Regions from separate parts of the Streptomyces sp. AK02-01A genome, predicted to be linked through region 3. Evidence: riboswitches for the same ligand, from Rfam matches in the RefSeq annotation. Region 3 holds a riboswitch; each other region holds the start of a gene.
The links. Region 3 has a riboswitch for thiamine pyrophosphate ahead of thiO (glycine oxidase ThiO). Riboswitches for the same ligand answer to the same signal wherever they lie in the genome.
Positions count from the first base shown of each region.

Region 1: linked by a shared signal. The riboswitch ahead of thiC (phosphomethylpyrimidine synthase ThiC) and the one ahead of thiO (glycine oxidase ThiO) in region 3 are both predicted to bind thiamine pyrophosphate.
Region 2: linked by a shared signal. The riboswitch ahead of PV679_RS27840 (thiamine ABC transporter substrate-binding protein) and the one ahead of thiO (glycine oxidase ThiO) in region 3 are both predicted to bind thiamine pyrophosphate.

Region 1 is NZ_JARBAE010000021.1:73,353-79,848, forward strand. It holds gene PV679_RS20395 (DUF5326 family protein) at 17-232, shown strand; gene PV679_RS20400 (IclR family transcriptional regulator) at 523-1,293, shown strand; gene PV679_RS20405 (SsgA family sporulation/cell division regulator) at 1,396-1,830, shown strand; gene PV679_RS20410 (YibE/F family protein) at 1,877-3,232, opposite strand; TPP riboswitch at 3,303-3,447, shown strand; gene thiC (phosphomethylpyrimidine synthase ThiC) at 3,440-5,227, shown strand; gene PV679_RS20420 (hypothetical protein) at 5,366-6,193, opposite strand; gene PV679_RS20425 (metallophosphoesterase) at 6,341-6,496, opposite strand, start outside.
Region 2 is NZ_JARBAE010000038.1:39,590-46,085, reverse strand. It holds gene pyrH (UMP kinase) at 1-376, shown strand, start outside; gene frr (ribosome recycling factor) at 504-1,061, shown strand; gene PV679_RS27850 (phosphatidate cytidylyltransferase) at 1,061-2,128, shown strand; gene rlmN (23S rRNA (adenine(2503)-C(2))-methyltransferase RlmN) at 2,296-3,408, shown strand; TPP riboswitch at 3,495-3,621, shown strand; gene PV679_RS27840 (thiamine ABC transporter substrate-binding protein) at 3,705-4,802, shown strand; gene PV679_RS27835 (iron ABC transporter permease) at 4,853-6,466, shown strand; gene PV679_RS27830 (ABC transporter ATP-binding protein) at 6,466-6,496, shown strand, end outside.
Region 3 is NZ_JARBAE010000020.1:103,399-109,894, forward strand. It holds gene metF (methylenetetrahydrofolate reductase [NAD(P)H]) at 1-299, opposite strand, end outside; gene thiE (thiamine phosphate synthase) at 458-1,120, opposite strand; gene PV679_RS19950 (Rv2175c family DNA-binding protein) at 1,213-1,578, opposite strand; gene PV679_RS19955 (NAD(P)/FAD-dependent oxidoreductase) at 1,690-2,955, opposite strand; TPP riboswitch at 3,066-3,179, shown strand; gene thiO (glycine oxidase ThiO) at 3,177-4,373, shown strand; gene thiS (sulfur carrier protein ThiS) at 4,370-4,594, shown strand; gene PV679_RS19970 (thiazole synthase) at 4,601-5,422, shown strand; gene pknB (Stk1 family PASTA domain-containing Ser/Thr kinase) at 5,600-6,496, shown strand, end outside.

The DNA of each region.
Region 1 (6,496 bases), on a different contig from region 3:
AAGCGAGGTAGGGACGATGGCGGTTCGGGACATTTTCACGGGGATGCCGTGGTGGGTGAAGTGGATCGCGGTGCCTGTGATCGCCATCGTCGTGTTCGGCGGACTGATCGTCAGCGTGGTCGCGTTCGTGATCGGCATCCTCTTCAAGTTGCTGATCTTTGTGGCTCTGGTCGGTGGACTCATCTACGTCGTAAGGAAGTTCATGTCGTCCTCGTCGTCCCATGGCGACTGACAGGAGGCTGACAGTCAGTGCGGCCGTTAGCCCGCGCGAGGGAAAGGTGAACGGCAAACCAACTCCGGACCCGGCCTGGCCCTAGAGTGACTGCTCTCCGCCGCGCTCCGGAAAGTCACCTTCGAATTCGCTCTGACCATTGGTTTGTGCGATTTTCCGGGCGGGGTCTCAGGGTTCCTCGGGTCCGCCTCAGGGCTCCTTCGGTCCCTTGGTCCCCAGGGGTGCGGTGGGCGCGCGGGGGCGGCCCCCGCGGGCGGGCCCGTGCCCGTCAGCACGCCTGGGGATGACCTTTGGCCACAGCTACAAGAACCGCAGCCCCTACCCTGATCGGATCGGTGCAGCGAGCGCTGCGACTACTGGAGTCCGCGGGCTCCCATCCGGACGGAGCCCCCGCGAAGCAGCTCGCCCGCGAGGCCGGTCTTCCGCTGCCCACTGCCTATCACCTGTTGCGCACGCTGGCGCACGAGGGCTATCTCCGTCGCGAGAGGGGTGTTTTCGTCCTCGGTGACGCTGCGGAGAACCTGGGCCACGGGAGAGGCCTGCAGAATCGTCGCAGCAAGATCGCTGATTCGATCGGCCACTGGCGCGACACCATCGGCGCCCCGGTCTACTTCGCGCTCTACCACGAGGGTGAGATCGATCTGGTCGCCGTGGCCGACAGTCCCTCGGCTCCCGCGGTCAACGAATGGGCCGACTTCCGTGAGACGGCGCACGCTCATGCGATCGGGCAGTGTCTGCTGAGTCAACTCGACGACGAATCCCGGCGCGATCATCTGGACCGCCACCCTGTCCGTCCGCTCACGTCCCACACCGTGCCGGACCGAAACGCCCTGCTGAAGCGCCTCGGGTCCCTGAGACGCATGGAGCCGGTCGTGGCACGACAGGAGTACGCGCTGGGCACGCTCTGCGCGGCCGTACCGGTCACCGCCGGAACCACGGCCGCCACTGTGGCCATTTCTCTACCACTCGATCAGCAGCAGAGACTGCTTCCTGCGGCAGAATGGTTACGCAGGGAGATCGGTTGCATGCTGAGCGCGTTCGCCTTCTCTATCAGTATCTGAAAAATTACTCCTTGTGATCCGCTAGCGCGTACAGGACTATTGCGTCAAGAGGGTCCAGGGGGATCATTCCCAGCCACAGCTTCATCTACTCCGGAGTGCACGATGCGCGAGTCGGTCCAGGCCGAGGTCCTGATGAGCTTCCTCGTCTCCGAGGAGCTCTCGTTCCGGATTCCGGTGGAACTCCATTATGAGATGGGGGATCCCTACGCGGTGCGCATGACCTTCCATCTGCCCGGCGACGCTCCTGTCACCTGGACCTTCGGCCGCGAACTGCTGCTCGACGGCATCAACACACCCAGCGGGGACGGCGATGTGCGTATCGCGCCGACCATGCCCGAGGACCTCTCCGATGTTCATATCCGGCTCCAGGTCGGTGACGACCGCGCGCTCTTCCGTGTGAGCGCGGCGCCGCTCGTGGCCTTCCTCGACCGGACCGACCGACTGGTTCCGCTCGGCCAGGAGCGCACGCTCGGTGACTTCGAAGGCAGTCTGGAGGAAGCGCTCGGCCGCATCCTCGCCGAGGAGAACGCCGGCTGAGCGAGATCGCCGGGCGGTACGGCCCCAAGCGCCTGGTGCGGACGCTCTATTTCTTGTGGCGTCGGCCCCTGCCACCGGCTCCGGACACACGTGCACTCTGTCCGGGCAGTGAGGGGGCCGTCGCGGGGCCGGCGGGCTTCGGCTCCGTGCTCCCGGATGGCCCCGACCGGTCGGCGGAGACCACCAGCGCCGCCAGAGCCGTTGTCACCGGGACCGACGCGACCAGGCCGATCGAACCCACCAGGGTTCGCACGATCTCCTCCGCCACCAGCTCACTGTTGGCGACGGTACTCACGCCCGACTGCGCGATCGAGAACAGCAGCAGAAGAGGCAGCGCCGCGCCCGCGTAGGCGAGAACGAGCGTATTGACCACCGAGGCGATATGGTCCCGGCCGATCCGGATCGCCGCCCGGTAGAGCGCGCGCGGCCCCATGGACGGGTCCGCCTGATGCAGCTCCCAGACCGCTGAAGTCTGCGTCACCGTCACATCGTCCAGTACGCCGAGCGAACCGATGATGACGCCGGCCAGCAGCAGACCGCTCATATCGATCCCTGGATAGAGACCGTGGATCAGACCGGTGCTGTCGTCGGTGTTGCCGGTCAGACTCGCCCAGCCGATGAAGAGCGATCCCAGCAGCCCGATCAGCAGCAGCGAGATCAATGTGCCGAGGACGGCGACTGAGGTACGGGCCGTGAGGCCATGGCACATATAGAGCGCGATCAACATGATCGCGCTCGCCCCCACCACGGCCACGACCAGCGGATTCGAGCCCTGCAGTATCGCGGGCAGGATGAACAGCGTCAGTACGGCGAACGAGACGGCGAGCGCGACGAGCGCCATCACTCCGCGCATCCGGCCCACCACGACCACCGCGAGAGCGAAGATCCCGGCCAGCAGAGCCATGGGAAACGCACGGTTCACATCGGTCACGGAGTACTGGAGTTCATGGGGCGCGTCGGGTGCGTACGCCACCATCACGCCTTGTTTCACGTGAAACTGCCGAGGCGCGTCCGGCTGGACGATCTCGATAAAAGTCCGCCCTTTCTCCTTACCGGTCGTGACCTCGATCGTGGCCTTCGCGCAGTCGCCTGTCTCCGTTGGCCGCGCCGCGCTGCCCGGAGGTGTCGACGCGGGGATCTGAGAGGCGTTGACGTCCTTGCAGTCGACCTGCTCGATCTGCACCACCCGGCCCTGCTGGGTCTGCCGGTCGAAGCCGACACCGCTGCGCTCATGCGAGGGCGCGCCACCTGGCCAGAGCACGGCGAGGCCGACGACTACCGCAGCCGCGAAGGGAATCAGGACCGCCGCGATGACCTTGCGAAGGTGCCGGGAGACCGGTTCTGCAGGCTCATGACTGTGTGAGTGGCCATGTGGCTGGCGAGTCTGCTGGGGTGAGGTCACTCCTGAATCATCGCAAGAAGGAAGAGGCCCTCTGTTCAGCGCGCCCAGAGGAGCGCTAGCGTGGAGTCACCTTTGCACACGCGGGAGCTCGGAGCACCGGGCTGAGAGGGCGCTGACTGTGTGGTCCCGGGGACATCCCCTGGACACCTGCGCTGCGCCGACCGCTGAACCTGTTACCGGGTAATGCCGGCGTAGGGAGTAGGTCTCATGACCGTTCAGGACGCACACACGTCTGCCTCCGACTCGGGGAATCCGAGTGAGGCCGAAAGGTCCATCGGCTGGCACAAGGGATATGTCCAGGGCTCGCGCCCGGACATCCAGGTGCCTGTCCGCCAGGTGCACCTCACCAACGGCAAGGACGTGACGCTGTACGACACGTCGGGGCCATACACCGACCCCACCGTCGAGACCGATGTACGCCGCGGTCTCGTGCCACTGCGGGAAAACTGGATCATCGGGCGCGGCGACACCGAGGAGTATGCGGGCCGGCCCGCTCGCCCCGAGGACGACGGGCTCAAGCACACCTCACCGCGCGGAGGGCTGCGCAACCTCGACGCCGTCTTTCCCGGCAGGCCCCGTCAGCCGCGCCGGGCACGGAACGGGCAGTCGGTGACGCAACTCACCTATGCCCGTCGCGGGGACATCACTCCGGAGATGGAGTACGTCGCGATCCGGGAGAACGTGCCACCGGAGGTCGTCCGCGAGGAGATCGCCGCGGGCCGCGCCGTCCTGCCCGCCAATGTCAATCACCCGGAGATCGAGCCGATGATCATCGGCAAGCGGTTCCTGGTGAAGGTCAACGCCAATATCGGCAACTCCGCGGTCACCTCCTCCATCGAGGAGGAGGTGGACAAGATGACCTGGGCGACCCGCTGGGGCGCCGACACGGTCATGGACCTCTCCACCGGCCGCAATATCCACACCACGCGCGAATGGGTGCTGCGCAACTCCCCCGTCCCCATCGGGACCGTGCCGCTCTACCAGGCGCTCGAAAAGGTCGATGGCAAGGCCGAGGAGCTGACCTGGGACATTTACAAGGACACGGTCATCGAGCAGGCCGAGCAGGGCGTCGACTACATGACGGTCCACGCCGGTGTGCTGCTGCGTTACGTGCCGCTGACGGCTCGCCGCAAGACGGGCATCGTCTCCCGCGGAGGCTCGATCATGGCCGCCTGGTGCCTGGCGCACCACAGGGAGTCGTTCCTGTACGAGAACTTCGAGGAGCTGTGCGAGATTCTCGCGTCGTACGACGTGACGTACTCCCTCGGTGACGGTCTGCGGCCCGGCTCCATCGCCGACGCCAACGACGAGGCGCAGTTCGCCGAGCTGCGCACGCTGGGCGAGCTGAACTCGGTCGCCAAACGGCTGGGCGTACAGACGATGATCGAAGGCCCGGGCCATGTCCCGATGCACAAGATCAAGGAGAACATCGACCTCCAGCAGGAGATCTGCGAGGAGGCGCCGTTCTACACACTCGGTCCGCTGACGACCGATGTGGCCCCGGCGTACGACCACATCACCTCCGGCATCGGTGCGGCGATGATCGCCTGGTGGGGCACGGCGATGCTCTGCTACGTGACTCCCAAGGAGCACCTCGGGCTGCCGGACCGTGACGACGTCAAGACGGGCGTCATCACCTACAAGATCGCGGCGCATGCGGCGGATCTCGCCAAGGGCCACCCGGGCGCGCAGGACTGGGACGACGCCCTCTCCGACGCCCGCTTCGAGTTCCGCTGGGAGGACCAGTTCAATCTGGCTCTCGACCCGGACACGGCCAGGGAGTTCCATGACGAGACCCTCCCGGCCGAACCGGCGAAGACCGCGCACTTCTGCTCGATGTGCGGTCCCAAATTCTGCTCGATGAAGATCTCGCAGGACATCAGGGCCCGGCACGGCGGTGATATGCAGAGCGCCGAGATCGAGGCCGGTATGGCCGAGAAGTCCAAGGAGTTCGCCGCGGCCGGCAACCGGGTGTATCTGCCGCTGGCGGAGTAGCGCCTGCCCTTTTCCGGCACCACGGGTGCCTCCGGCCCGCGCCACAGCGGGCCGGAGGCACGGCGTCTGTTGTGTGAGCCGGTGAGAGCGCGGGTCTCGGACCGGCCGTGGTCGATGGCGAACCGCGAGCCGGAGTCGCTACTCCGGCTTGTGTTCCGGTCCGCCGAAATCGGGGCTGGTGAAGTCCGGGCTGGTGAAGGACGGACGCCGGCCGGTGGTGGAGCCTTCGTCCGGGCTGCTGAAGTCGGGCCGGCTGTAGCCGACCTTGGGAAGAGGCCGCACCGCGCGGGGCGGGCCCGGTGCGGCCGGGTCGGCGCTCGGATCGGCCAGAGCGGCCCGCAAAAACGGCAGAACGCCGCGCTCCAGCAGAGCGTGTCGCCAGGCTTCTCTCGCGCGAGCCACCTCGTCCGGCAGCTCGCCGTCCGACTCCTCCGCCGGGAGCTGGGTGGCACTGTTGCGCATGGCTGTGATCAGCAGACCTACCGCGGCCGCCAGGATGCCGATCGCGGTGACGACGCCGAAGAACCAGCCGACGGCGAGCAGGGTGTCGGCGAAGGCGGGCGGTGGGCTGAGTGCTTTGAGGAGATAGCCGACGAGCAGGAAGATCGCCGCGGCGGTACCTCCGAGGACCGGGACCAGGACGGTGATGACGGCCATGAGCCCCGCACCGGAAGCGGTCGCGCGACCCTCGGCGGGGTCGAGGACGGAACCGCGGACGGAGTCCGGCGAGGCAGGTGTACGGAACTCCTCGCGCACACCGGTGTAGTGCTCGTACTCGGCTGCGGCGGCCGTGGTTATCAGTGCCGTGGCGTTCAGGGCCATGGTGCGTAGCTGCTCGGTGTTGAGCCGCTTCCCGGCCACGGCGAGATCCGGTCGGTCGTGTGCGTTGCGCAGCGCGTCGTCGAGGATCCGCTCGAAATCCACGCGATCCTCGCTCAGCAGGTGCGGAGCGCTTTTCATGTGCATCCCCCGATGCTCCGTAGGGCCGGTCGGCCCACGTGTAGCGGGCAGTTGGCGAAAGCGGAGGAGAGCCTGCTACGGATAAGCCGATGGTAGAGCTGTTTTGGCGTGAGGTGACAGGGGGTTTGCGTAAATCACCTGCCGCGCGTTGTTTCAGTTGTGCAGAGGAAGCTGGACCACCAGCAGTTTTCCTGCCATGGTCACTCCGCCGTCCATCGCGATGGCAAGGCCGTCGGCATATACGTGTGGCCCTTCCACCACTGGTCCCCTGTCCTCTTCGCCTTCCGAGGCTTCCTCGGTGCCGACTTC
Region 2 (6,496 bases), on a different contig from region 3:
GCGCCACCTGGAGAAGGGCCGCGTCGTCATCTTCGGCGCCGGTATGGGCATGCCGTACTTCTCCACCGACACCACCGCCGCCCAGCGCGCCCTGGAGATCGACGCCGAGGCCCTGCTGATGGGGAAGAACGGTGTGGACGGGGTGTACGACTCCGATCCCAAGACCAACCCGGCCGCGGTCAAGTTCGACGCACTGGAGTACAGCGAGGTCATCGCCGGCGATCTGCGCGTCGCGGACATGACCGCCATCACGCTGTGCCAGGACAACAAGCTGCCGATCCTCGTCTTCGAATTGCTCACCGAGGGCAATATCGCGCGCGCGGTCAAGGGTGAGAAGATCGGCACGCTCGTGAGCGACCAGGGCACCCGGACCTGATCCGGGTCGGCCCCGCACGGGGATGGACAAAGCCCTGCCGGTCGGACACCGTGCAGGACAAGACGCGACGCAGGTTCCGCCGGACCGGCAGCAGGCCGGGCCCACTCAAGACACGCAGGAGCAAGTGGTGATCGAAGAGACCCTCCTCGAGGCCGAGGAGAAGATGGAGAAGGCCGTCCTGGTCGCCAAAGACGACTTCGCCGCGATCCGCACCGGCCGGGCCCACCCGGCGATGTTCAACAAGATCGCGGCGGACTACTACGGCGCGATGACCCCGATCAACCAGCTGGCGTCGTTCGCCGTGCCCGAGGCGCGGATGGCGGTGGTGACCCCGTTCGACAAGAGCGCGCTGCGCAATATCGAGCAGGCGATCCGTGACTCCGACCTCGGTGTCAACCCGAGCAACGACGGCAATATCATCCGGGTGGTGTTCCCCGAGCTGACGCAGGACCGCCGCAAGGAGTTCATCAAGGTCGCCAAGACCAAGGCGGAGGACTCCAAGATCTCGATCCGCGCCGTCCGCCGCAAGGCCAAGGAGACCATCGACAAGCTGGTCAAGGACGGCGAGGTGGGCGAGGACGAGGGACGCCGCGCCGAGAAGGAGCTCGACGACACCACCGCGAAGTATGTCGCGCAGGTCGACGAGCTGCTCAAGCACAAGGAAGCCGAGCTGCTCGAAGTCTGATGAACGACTCTTCCTGGCGGGCCCCGGCGACAGCCGGTTACTGGCCGCCCGAGCAGGGGGCTGCCCCGGCGGGTCCCGCATACGATGAGCACCCCGCACAGCAGACTCGGCCCATGCCCATCGTGCCCGACGGACCCGCGAACGGCGGGGACCAGGATGACGAACGGGGGGCTGCTCGGCCGGAGGGCCCCCAGTTCCGCGACAAGATTCCGCAGGAGCCCATGGCCGCACCTCCACCGCCGCCGCAGAAGAAGCGGGCCGGCCGTGATCTGCGTGCGGCCATAGGAGTGGGTCTCGGGCTCGGCGCCGTCGTCGTGGCGTCGCTCTTCATCGTCAAGGCCGTGTTCATCGGCGTCATAGCGGTGGCCGTGGTCGTCGGGCTGTGGGAGCTGACGTCCAGGCTCGACGAGAAGAAGGGCATCAAGGCGCCGCTCGTGCCGCTGGCCGTCGGCGGTGCCGCGATGGTCGTCGCCGGCTATGTGCGCGGCGCCGAGGGCGCGTGGGTCGCGATGGCCCTGACCGCGCTCGCGGTGCTGGTCTGGCGGATGACCGAACCTCCCGAGGGCTATCTCAGGGATGTCACCGCGGGCGTCTTCGCCGCGTTCTACGTGCCGTTCCTGGCCACCTTCGTCGCGATGATGCTCACGGCGGACGACGGCCCGCGACGGGTGCTGATGTTCCTGGTGCTGACCGTCGTCAGCGACACGGGCGCGTACGCGGTGGGCTGGCGCTTCGGCACCCACAAGCTCGCGCCGCGCATCAGCCCCGGCAAGACGCGGGAGGGCCTGCTCGGTGCCGTGGTCTTCGCCATGGCGGCCGGCGCGCTGTGTATGCAGTTCATCATCGACGACGGGATCTGGTGGCAGGGCCTGGTGCTCGGTCTGGCCGTCGCGGCCAGCGCCACCCTCGGTGATCTCGGCGAGTCCATGATCAAGCGGGATCTCGGCATCAAGGACATGGGCACGCTGCTGCCGGGCCACGGCGGCATCATGGACCGGCTCGACTCCCTGCTGCCCACCGCACCGGTGGTCTGGCTACTGCTGGTGATCTTCGTCGGTACGGGCTGAACGGCACGGGTACTCTGGAAGGGCTCGCCGCCCACCGGTGGCGAGCCCCTTCACTCCCGCGACTGCGGGGCTGATCCCGTGAGGTCTCCCGGCACCGGCATTGTCGTGTCGTTCTCTCCGCGCCAGCGGGGATGGCCCGGCCTCGCCGTACCGAGGAGATTTCACACATGGCCCCGCCGACTCCGGGAGAACTCACCTTTGCCGCGCCGCGTGGTGCCAAGAAGCCGCCGCGGCACCTCGCCGACATGACGCCGGCCGAGCGCCGCGAAGCGGTCACCGCGATCGGCGAGAAGGGGTTCCGCGCCAAGCAGTTGTCGCAGCACTACTTCGCGCGCTACATACACGACCCCGAGCAGTGGACCGACATCCCGGCCGCCTCCCGCCAGAAGCTCGCGACGGAGCTGCTGCCCGATCTGATGTCGGTGGTCCGGCACATCTCCTGCGACGACGACACCACGCGTAAGACGCTCTGGCGGCTGCACGACGGCACCCTCGTCGAGTCCGTGCTGATGCGCTATCCGGACCGCGTCACCATGTGCGTCTCGTCACAGGCGGGCTGCGGGATGAACTGCCCGTTCTGCGCGACCGGACAGGCCGGCCTGGACCGCAATCTGTCCACCGCCGAGATCGTGCACCAGATCGTCGACGGCATGCGCGCCCTGCGCGACGGCGAGGTCCCCGGCGGTCCTTCGCGGCTCTCCAACATCGTCTTCATGGGCATGGGCGAGCCGCTCGCCAACTACAACCGCGTGGTCGGAGCGATCCGCCGGCTGACCGACCCCGAGCCGGACGGCCTCGGAATCTCGCAGCGCGGCATCACCGTCTCGACGGTCGGCCTGGTGCCGGCGATGCTGCGCTTCGCCGACGAGGGCTTCAAGTGCCGGCTCGCCGTGTCCCTGCACGCACCGGACGACGAGCTGCGCGACACCCTTGTCCCCGTCAACACCCGCTGGAAGGTCCGCGAGGTGCTGGACGCCGCCTGGGAGTACGCGGAGAAGTCCGGCCGCCGTGTCTCCATCGAGTACGCGCTGATCCGGGACATCAACGACCAGGCCTGGCGCGGCGACCGCCTCGGCAGGCTCCTCAAGGGCAAGCGGGTGCACGTCAATCTGATCCCGCTCAACCCGACTCCGGGATCGAAGTGGACGGCGTCGCGCCCCGAGGACGAGAAGGCGTTCGTGGAGGCGATCGCGGCCCACGGAGTGCCGGTGACCGTACGGGACACCCGTGGCCAGGAGATCGACGGAGCGTGCGGACAGCTCGCGGCGTCGGAGCGGTAGCGGCGCGAGCAGCGCGCGGGAAGGCACCCGGGAGGTGAACCGGGTGTCCGAAAAGCCGCCCTGTACGCTGAGCTCGAAAACATCACATATTCCGACAGGGGAGCGCCACAGCGCTGAGAGTGCGGCACATGTCCGGTGTCAACGGGCAGCGGCCGCAGACCCTCTGGACCTTGCCCAGGTCATTCTGGGTAGGAAGTTCGGACATCACTCAAGCTGTTGCGCCCTGCCCGGGGTCCGGCCCGTCCGGACTCCGGGCAGGGCCGCGTCTTCTCCTGGACACCCCAGGAGGAAATCCAGTGACCACCATCAGGAAGACCGCGGTCGCGGCGCTCGCCGCCGCGCTCGGCGTCGCGGCGCTCGGTGCCTGCGGCGGCTCCGAGCCGTCCGACAGCGGCGGCAGCGGCGGCTCGGCGTCCAAGACCGTCACGCTCGTCAGCCATGACTCGTTCACCGCCTCGCCCGACGTGCTGAAGGCGTTCACGCAGGAGACCGGCTACACGGTCAAGGTGCTGAAGAGCGGAGACGCCGGCGAGGCCCTCAACAAGGAGATCCTGACGAAGGGTTCGCCGCAGGGTGATGTCTTCTTCGGCGTGGACAACACCCTGCTCTCGCGCGCTCTCGACAACGGTCTGTTCACGCCGTACGAGGCGAAGGGCCTGGACCGGGTCGACGCGGGCACACGGCTCGACCAGGGAAAGAACCGCGTCACTCCGATCGACACCGGCGACCTCTGCGTCAACTACGACAAGAAGTACTTCGCCGACAAGAAGCTCGCACCGCCGACGTCCTTCGACGATCTGGTCAAGCCCGCGTACAAGGACCTGCTCGTCACCGAGAACGCCGCGACGTCCTCACCCGGTCTCGGCTTCCTCCTCGGCTCCGTCGCTCGGTACGGCGACGACGGCTGGCAGGACTACTGGAAGAAGCTCAAGGCCAACGGCGTCCGGGTCGTCGACAGCTGGGAGCAGGCCTACAACGAGGAGTTCTCCGGCTCCGCCGGCGGCAAGAAGGCCAAGGCGGACCGGCCGCTCGTCGTCTCGTACGCCTCCAGCCCGCCGGCCGAGGTGCTGTACGCCGAGCCGCAGCCCAAGGAGGCACCGACCGGCGTCTCCACCGAAACCTGCTTCCGGCAGATCGAGTTCGCGGGACTGCTCGACGGCGCGAAGAACGAGGCCGGCGGCAAGGCTCTGCTGGACTTCCTGATCAGTGACCGGTTCCAGGCGGACATGCCGCTGAACATGTTCGTGAACCCGGTGGTGAAGAGCGTCGGACTGCCGAAGCTGTTCACCGAGTTCGGCGCGACCGTCGCCAAGCCGGAGACCGTGGCTCCCGACCGGATCGCCGCCAACCGTGAGCAGTGGATCCAGTCGTGGTCCTCACTCGTAGTGAAGTAACGGCGGGACGGCGGACCGCCGGGCGTGGGAACGCGGTGCGGCTCGGCCTGATGGCCGTGCCCGTCGCGTTCTTCGCCGTCTTCTTCGCCTATCCGGTGGCCGCGATCGTCGGTCGCGGTCTGCGGGCGGACGGAGCCTGGCGGTTCGGCCGGATCGGCGAGGTGCTGAGCCGGCCGGACATCCTCGACGTCCTGTGGTTCACCACCTGGCAGGCGTTCGCCTCCACCGCGCTCACCCTGCTGATCGCGCTGCCCGGCGCCTTTGTCTTCGCGCGTTTCGAGTTCCCGGGCAAGCAGGTGCTGCGCGCGGTGGTCACCGTGCCGTTCGTCCTGCCGACCGTGGTCGCCGGCACGGCCTTCCTGGCGCTCCTCGGACGCGGCGGACTGCTCGACCGGCTGTGGAGCGTGCGGCTCGACACCACGGTCTGGGCGATCCTCCTCGCGCATGTCTTCTTCAACTACGCGGTGGTCGTACGGACGGTGGGCGGTCTGTGGGCGCAGCTCGATCCGCGCCAGGAGGAGGCCGCGCGGGTCCTGGGCGCGGGACGGCTCGCGGCCTGGTGGCGGGTGACGCTGCCCGCGCTCGCTCCCGCCGTCGCGGCCGCCGCGCTGATGGTCTTCCTCTTCACCTTCACCTCCTTCGGAGTCGTACAGATCCTGGGCGGCCCCGCCTACTCCACTCTGGAGGTGGAGATCTACCGGCAGACGGCGCAGTTGCTCGACCTGCCGACGGCGGCGGTGCTGACGCTGGTGCAGTTCGCCGCGGTCGGCGCGATCCTGGCGGTGCACGCGTGGACCGTGCGCAGACGCGAGACCGCGCTGAAGCTGGTCGATCCGGCGGGGACCGCGAGCCGGCCGCGCGGCGCCGGACAGTGGACGCTGCTCGGCGGCGTCCTCGCCACCGTGCTGGTGCTGATCCTGCTGCCTCTCGCGGTGCTGGTGGAGCGGTCCCTGGACGGTCCCGGAGGGTACGGCTTCGCCTTCTACCGGGCGCTCGGGTCGGTGGAGGCGAGCGGCGGCACATTTCTCGTACCTCCGCTGGAAGCGGTGTGGAACTCCCTGCGGTACGCGCTGGTCGCGACGGCCGTCGCGCTGCTGGTCGGCGGACTCGCCGCCGGCGCGCTGACCCGCCGGGCCGGGCGGCTGGTGCGCGGTTTCGACGCGCTGCTGATGCTTCCGCTCGGTGTGTCCGCCGTGACCGTCGGCTTCGGCTTCCTGATCACACTCGACAAGCCTCCGCTGGATCTGCGGGCCTCCTGGATCCTGGTGCCGCTCGCCCAGGCGCTGGTCGGGGTCCCTTTTGTCGTACGGACCATGCTGCCGGTGCTGCGCGCGGTGGACGGACGGCTGCGTGAGGCGGCCGCGGTCCTCGGCGCGTCACCGCTGCGCGCCTGGCGGGAGGTCGATCTGCCGCTGGTGCGGCGGGCGTCGCTGGTGGCCGCCGGTTTCGCCTTCGCCGTGTCCCTGGGCGAATTCGGAGCGACGGTCTTCATCGCGCGACCGGACCGGCCGACCCTCCCGGTCGCCGTGGCACGGCTGCTGGGACGGCCCGGTGAGCTCAACTACGGCCAGGCGATGGCACTGAGCACCGTGCTGATGGTGGTGTGCGCGGTGTCGCTGCTGGCGCTCGAACGTATCCGTACCGACCGTTCCGGGGAGTTCTGATGGCCTTGCTGACCTTGGCGGACGTGACCG
Region 3 (6,496 bases):
TCGGCGACGGACTGGCCGACGGCCGTGAGATGCGCGACCGGGGTCAGCGTGGTGTCGGCGGCGATCTGCTCGGTGGCCTTGACCGTGCCCGCCCGGGTGGAGCCGCCCGCGCCGTAGGTCACGGAGACGAAGCTCGGCGCCACCGCCTCGACCCGGCGCAGCGCGTTCCAGAGGTTCCGCTCGCCCTTCTCGGTCTTGGGCGCCCAGAACTCGAACGAGAACGTGGTTTTACCGGTCGCGAGCAGATCACGCACAGTAGGCGCGTGATCCGATCTGGTCGAAGCTGTGCCAAGGGCCATATCCGAAGGCTATCGAGGGCATCACCGTCTCCCAACTGAACAAGGAACATTTGCCGGGATTGTCGGTTAACTGTCCACGCCTCGGATGCCTGCCGGATCCCTGGAGGACACCATCGCGAACCGCCGGACACCCGCCGTGACAACACGGTCCGGACGCGTCACCCGGCGCGTTCCGCCACCCGCTTGGCCAGGGCCGCGGTCGCCTCGGCCGGGTCGTCGGCCTCGGTGATCGCCCGTACGACGACGATGCGGCGGGCGCCGGCGTCCAGCACCTGGTCGAGATTGCCCGCGTCGATCCCTCCGATCGCGAACCACGGACGCTCGCCGGCCCGCGCGGCCGCGTACCGCACCAGGCCGAGACCCGGCGCGTGACGGCCCGGCTTGGTCGGAGTGGGCCAGCACGGGCCGACACAGAAGTAGTCCACACCGGGCTCCGCGGCCGCCGCGTCCACCTCGGCCTCCGCATGAGTGGAGCGGCCGATCAGCGGTGTGTCCCCGAGGATCGCGCGGGCCGCCGGGACGGGCAGGTCGCCCTGGCCCAGATGCAGGACGTCGGCCCCGATGGCGTGCGCGACGTCCGCGCGGTCGTTCACGGCGAGAAGCGCTCCGTGGCGGCGGCAGGCGTCCGCGAAGACCTGGAGGTGTTCCAGCTCCTCGGCCGCCTCCATGCCCTTGTCACGCAACTGCACGATGTCCACGCCGGACGCGAGCACCGCGTCGAGGAACTCCGGGAGATCCGCCTGCCTCTTGCGGGCGTCCGTGCACAGATAGATCCGGGCGGCGGACAGCGGTGCGTGAGCCGCGGATATGGCCGTGGACATGTCGTGTTCCCCCGTTGGGTCGGCGGTGTGCGGCGGCGCCATGACCGCGCGCGGTCATCACGGGGCGCCGCACACCGCGGGTGATGAGGTCGTCAGACGGCGAGCGCCTGGGCCCGGCGCTTCACCTCCGTGCCGCGATTCTCGCTGAGCGCCTGCGCGGGCGTGCCCGGCAGGGTCGGGTCGGGGGTGAAGAGCCATTCGAGCATCTCTTCGTCGGTGAAACTGTCGTCCCTCAGCAGCGTCAGAGTGCCGGCGAGGCCCTTGACGACCTTGCCGCCGTCAATGAAGGCGGCCGGCACCTGAAGCGTCCTGTTCTCACCGCGGCGCACGGCGATCAGCTGGCCTTCCTTGACCAACTGCCGCACACGCGTCACCTCGACATCGAGCATTTCCGCGATGTCGGGCAGGTGGAGCCAGGCGGGGACGAGAGCATCGATCTTTACGTCAATCTCGGTCACAGGACAAGCGTGCCATCCCGGACTGACAGACGGTAGCCGAGGCACCCAGTCGTGGCCGTCCGGGCCCGGCGACGGGAGCCGCCAGGGCCGCCGGAAGCCGGGACGACAGCGTCAGAGAACGGCTTTCCGCAGCGGTACGGAGGCGTCCGCGGCCCGCGCCGGATCCAGCCGTGCGCCCGCCTCGATCAGCTTGCGGCCCTGTGCCAGGTCCCGGGGTCTGCCGACGGCGAGCAGCGCGACCAGCACCCCGTCCCGCAGCCACACCACCGACCAGGCGGCCTCCGCGGGATCGCCGCGCCACACCAGCGTGCCGGCGGAGGCCGACCGCTCGGTGGTGTGGCCCGCGTACTGCACGAACCGGCCGAACTGCTCGGACCAGAAGTACGGCACGGGATCGTAGATCCGCTCGCTCTCGCCGACGATCTGGGCCGCGACCGTCCGCGGCCCCTGGAGCGCGTTGTCCCAGTGGTGCACGAGCAGTCGCTCGCCGTAACGGGCGGAAGGGAAGGAGGCACAGTCGCCCACGGCGTACACATCCGGCAGCGAGGCACGCAGCCGCTCGTCGGCCGTGACCGATCCGTCCGGTCCGAGGTCGATACCGGAGCCGCCCAGCCAGTCCGTCGCGGGCCGCGCTCCGATGCCCACGACCACCGCGCCGGCGCTCAGCCGCCGGCCGTCCGCGAGAACCACCGCTCCGGGCTCGACCCCGGCCACGCGCGCGTTCGTCAGCAGTTCGGCGCCGCTCTCCGCGTACCAGCCGGCCATGGGAGCGGCGACCTCGGCCGGCAGAGCGCCCGCGAGCGGCCGGTCCGCGGCCTCGACGACCGTCACCGCGCACCCGGCCTCGCGGGCCGCCGTGGCGAACTCCGCGCCGATCCAGCCCGCGCCGACCACCACGATCTCGTGCTGCCGGGCCAGCACCGGACGCAGCCGCTCCGCGTCGTCCAGCGTGCGCAGCAGATGTACACCGGGCACGCCCTCGGCACCGGGCAGCCTGATCGGCTCCGCGCCGGTGGCGACGACCAGCACGTCGTACGGGACGGGACCGGCGGCCGTGTCGATCTCCCGTTCGGCGGCGCGCAGTCCGGTCACTTCGAGTCCGAGCCGCAGCTCGACGGAGAACGCCGCGAAATCGATGTCGAAGGCGGAGCTGTCCGCCTTGCCCAGCAGCAGGGCCTTGGAGAGCGGCGGCCGGTCGTACGGCGGATGCGATTCGGCTCCGATCAGAGTGACCGGTCCGCGATAGCCCTTTTCCCGCAGCGCCACGGCGGTCTGCACCCCGGCCATGCCGGCGCCGACAATGACCACGCGCGGCTCTCCCGCCGGTCCATCGTCCGCGTGCGTCCGCTCCAGGGCTTCCCGCTGCTGCTCACTCACCTGATCACCTTAGAGCCCGATCGCCCGGGCGAGGACGAGTCCGTCCAGCGAACGGGACACGGTGACCGCTCCCTTACTGAGCGAGGGGACGGGGCGTTAGTCTGGATCGGACACTACCTCGCGGGAGCCTGGACGCACCGGGCTGAGAGGGAGGCTGAGACGGCCTCCGACCGTACGAACCTGATCCGGGTCATGCCGGCGAAGGGAGGGGCTGGACGCCCATGCAGTCGTCTCACGAGAAACCCGGCACCAGCGGTACGGGCTCCGATGTGCTGGTCGTCGGAGGCGGGATCATCGGTCTGGTCACGGCCTGGCGGGCGGCGCAGCGCGGGCTGCGTACCGCCGTGGCGGATCCCGATCCCGGCGGCGGAGCCGCGCGGGTCGCGGCGGGCATGCTCGCGGCCGTCACCGAACTCCACTACGGCGAGCAGACCTTGCTCGCTCTCAATCTCGCCTCCGCCGCGCGCTATCCGGACTTCGTCGCCGAACTGGAGGCGGTGAGCGGCCAGGACACCGGCTACCGCGCCTGCGGTGCGCTCTCCGTGGCGCTCGACGCCGACGACCGGACCCAGCTCCGCGAGCTGCACGCCTTCCAGCGGCGCTCGGGGCTCACGTCCGAGTGGCTCACGGGCCGCGAGTGCCGGCGCCTGGAGCCGATGCTCGCGCCGGGCGTGCGCGGCGGTCTGCGGGTGGACGGCGACCATCAGATCGATCCGCGCCGGCTGGCGGCGGCCCTGGTGACGGCGTGCGAACGGGCCGGAGTGGTCTTCCACCGCTGCTGGGCCGAGCGGCTCCGGGTCGAAGGCGACCGCGCCACCGGCGCCGTCCTCGCCGACGGCCGCGCGCTCAGCGCGGACCAGACCGTCCTGGCGGGCGGCAGCCTCAGCGGAAAGCTCGACGGAGTGCCGGAAGACGTCCTGCCGCCGGTACGTCCGGTCAAGGGCCAGGTCCTGCGGCTGACGGTGCCCCGCGCGTACGCGCCGTTCCTGTCCCGGACGGTACGGGCGGTGGTGCGCGGAAGCCATGTCTATCTGGTCCCGCGCGAGAACGGCGAACTGGTCGTCGGCGCCACCAGCGAAGAACTGGGCTGGGACACCTCGGTGACCGCGGGCGGTGTGTACGAACTGCTGCGGGACGCCCATGAACTGGTCCCCGGCATCACCGAACTGCCGCTCACCGAGACCCTCGCCGGGCTGCGCCCCGGATCGCCGGACAACGCGCCGCTGCTCGGTCCCACCGCGCTGCCGGGCCTGCACCTGGCCACCGGCCATTACCGCAACGGTGTTCTGCTCACGCCCATCACCGGCGATGTCATGGCCACCGTACTGACCACGGGCGAACTCCCCACGGAGGCCCGCCCGTTCACTCCTCGGCGCTTCTCCACCGCCGCGTCCGTACGTCAGGAGCAGCCCGCATGACCCGTACGAACCCAGACATCGTCAACGTGTCCGTGAACGGCGAGCCGCGCGAGCTGGCGGCGGCCACCACGCTCGACATCCTGGTGGCGGCCCTCACTCCCGCGCCTTCCGGCGTCGCCGCCGCCGTCAACGAGACGGTCGTCCCGCGCACCCGCTGGTCCGGCACCCTGCTCGGCGACGGCGACCGGGTGGAAGTGCTCACCGCCGTCCAAGGAGGCTGACCAGTCATGGCGGACGACCGCCTCACCATCGGCTCCACCACGTTCAACTCCCGGCTGATCATGGGTACGGGCGGGGCGCCCAGCCTCGACGTACTGGAACGCTCCCTGATCGCCTCCGGCACCGAACTCACCACGGTCGCGATGCGCCGCCTGGATCCCGCGGTCCAGGGCTCCGTCCTCTCCGTGCTCGGCTCTCTGGGCATCCGCGCGCTGCCCAACACCGCCGGCTGCTTCACCGCGGGCGAGGCGGTGCTCACCGCGCGCCTCGCCCGCGAGGCGCTCGGCACGGACTGGATCAAGCTGGAGGTGGTCGCGGACGAACGCACCCTGCTGCCCGACCCGATCGAGCTGCTCGACGCCGCCGAGACGCTGGTCGACGACGGTTTCACGGTCCTCCCGTACACCAACGACGATCCGGTGCTCGCCAGAAAGCTGGAGGACGTGGGCTGCGCCGCGATCATGCCGCTCGGCTCGCCGATCGGCTCCGGACTGGGCATCCGCAATCCGCACAACTTCGAGCTGATCGTGGCGCGGGCGCGGGTGCCGGTGATCCTGGACGCGGGCGCGGGCACCGCCTCGGACGCGGCGCTCGCCATGGAGCTGGGCTGCGCCGCCGTGATGCTGGCCTCGGCGGTCACCCGGGCGCAGGAGCCGGTGCTGATGGCCGAGGCGATGCGGCACGCGGTGGAGGCGGGCCGGCTCGCGTACCGCGCCGGCCGTATCCCGCGCCGGCACTTCGCGGAGGCGTCGTCGCCGGCGGAGGGACTGGCGGCGCTGGACCCGGAGCGCCCGGCGTTCCCGGATACCGGCGGTGTCAGGACCGTGTGACGCGTGGCGCTCCTCGGTCAGCCGTACGGGCACCGCTCACGCGCCGTCACCGCGCGGCCACCGGCCCGGTCCGTCCCGCGAGGAGCGGGCCGCCGCTGTCACGGCTCGGCTGCGGAAGTGTGTCCGGTCTGCCCCAGGGCTTCGGGAGTGTCCGCCGCGGATCGTAGACTCGCCGACGTGGATACGACCCTTCAGGATCCCATCGTCGGGCAGGTGCTCGACGGCCGCTACCGCGTCGATGCCCGCATCGCCGTCGGCGGCATGGCCACGGTCTACCGGGCCGTCGACATCCGGCTGGACCGGGTCCTGGCCCTCAAGGTCATGCATCCGGCCCTCGCCGCCGACGCCAGCTTCGTGGAGCGCTTCATCCGCGAGGCCAAGTCGGTGGCCCGGCTGTCCCATCCCAATGTGGTCGCGGTCTTCGACCAGGGCGCGCAAGGCGCGTACGTCTATCTGGCGATGGAGTACGTCGCGGGCTGCACTCTGCGTGATGTCCTGCGCGAGCGTGGCGCTCTTCAGCCACGGGCCGCGCTGGACATCCTGGAGCCGGTGCTCGCCGCGCTGGGCGCCGCGCACCGCGCCGGTTTCGTCCACCGTGACATGAAGCCCGAGAACGTCCTCATAGGAGACGACGGACGGGTCAAGGTCGCGGACTTCGGTCTGGTGCGGGCCGTGGGCGATGTCACCAGCACCACCGGGTCCGTCCTCGGCACGGTGTCGTATCTCGCGCCCGAGCAGATCGAGTCCGGCGCCTCGGACACCCGGGTCGATGTGTACGCCTGCGGAGTCGTCCTGCACGAAATGCTGACGGGCGCCAAGCCGCACGCCGGAGACACCCCTGCCCAGGTGCTCTATCTGCATCTCAACGAGGACGTGCCCGCGCCGTCCGCCGCCGTCCCGGGTCTCGCCGTCGAGCTGGACGCGCTGGTCGCGGCGGCCACCGCCCGTAACCCCGACGCCCGTCCCTATGACGCGGTGGCGCTGCTCGCGCTGGCCCGCGAAGCCCGCGCCAGACTCACCGACGTCCAGCTCGACGCCGTACCGCCGCGGGCCAGGCCCGGAACAGGCACCGGA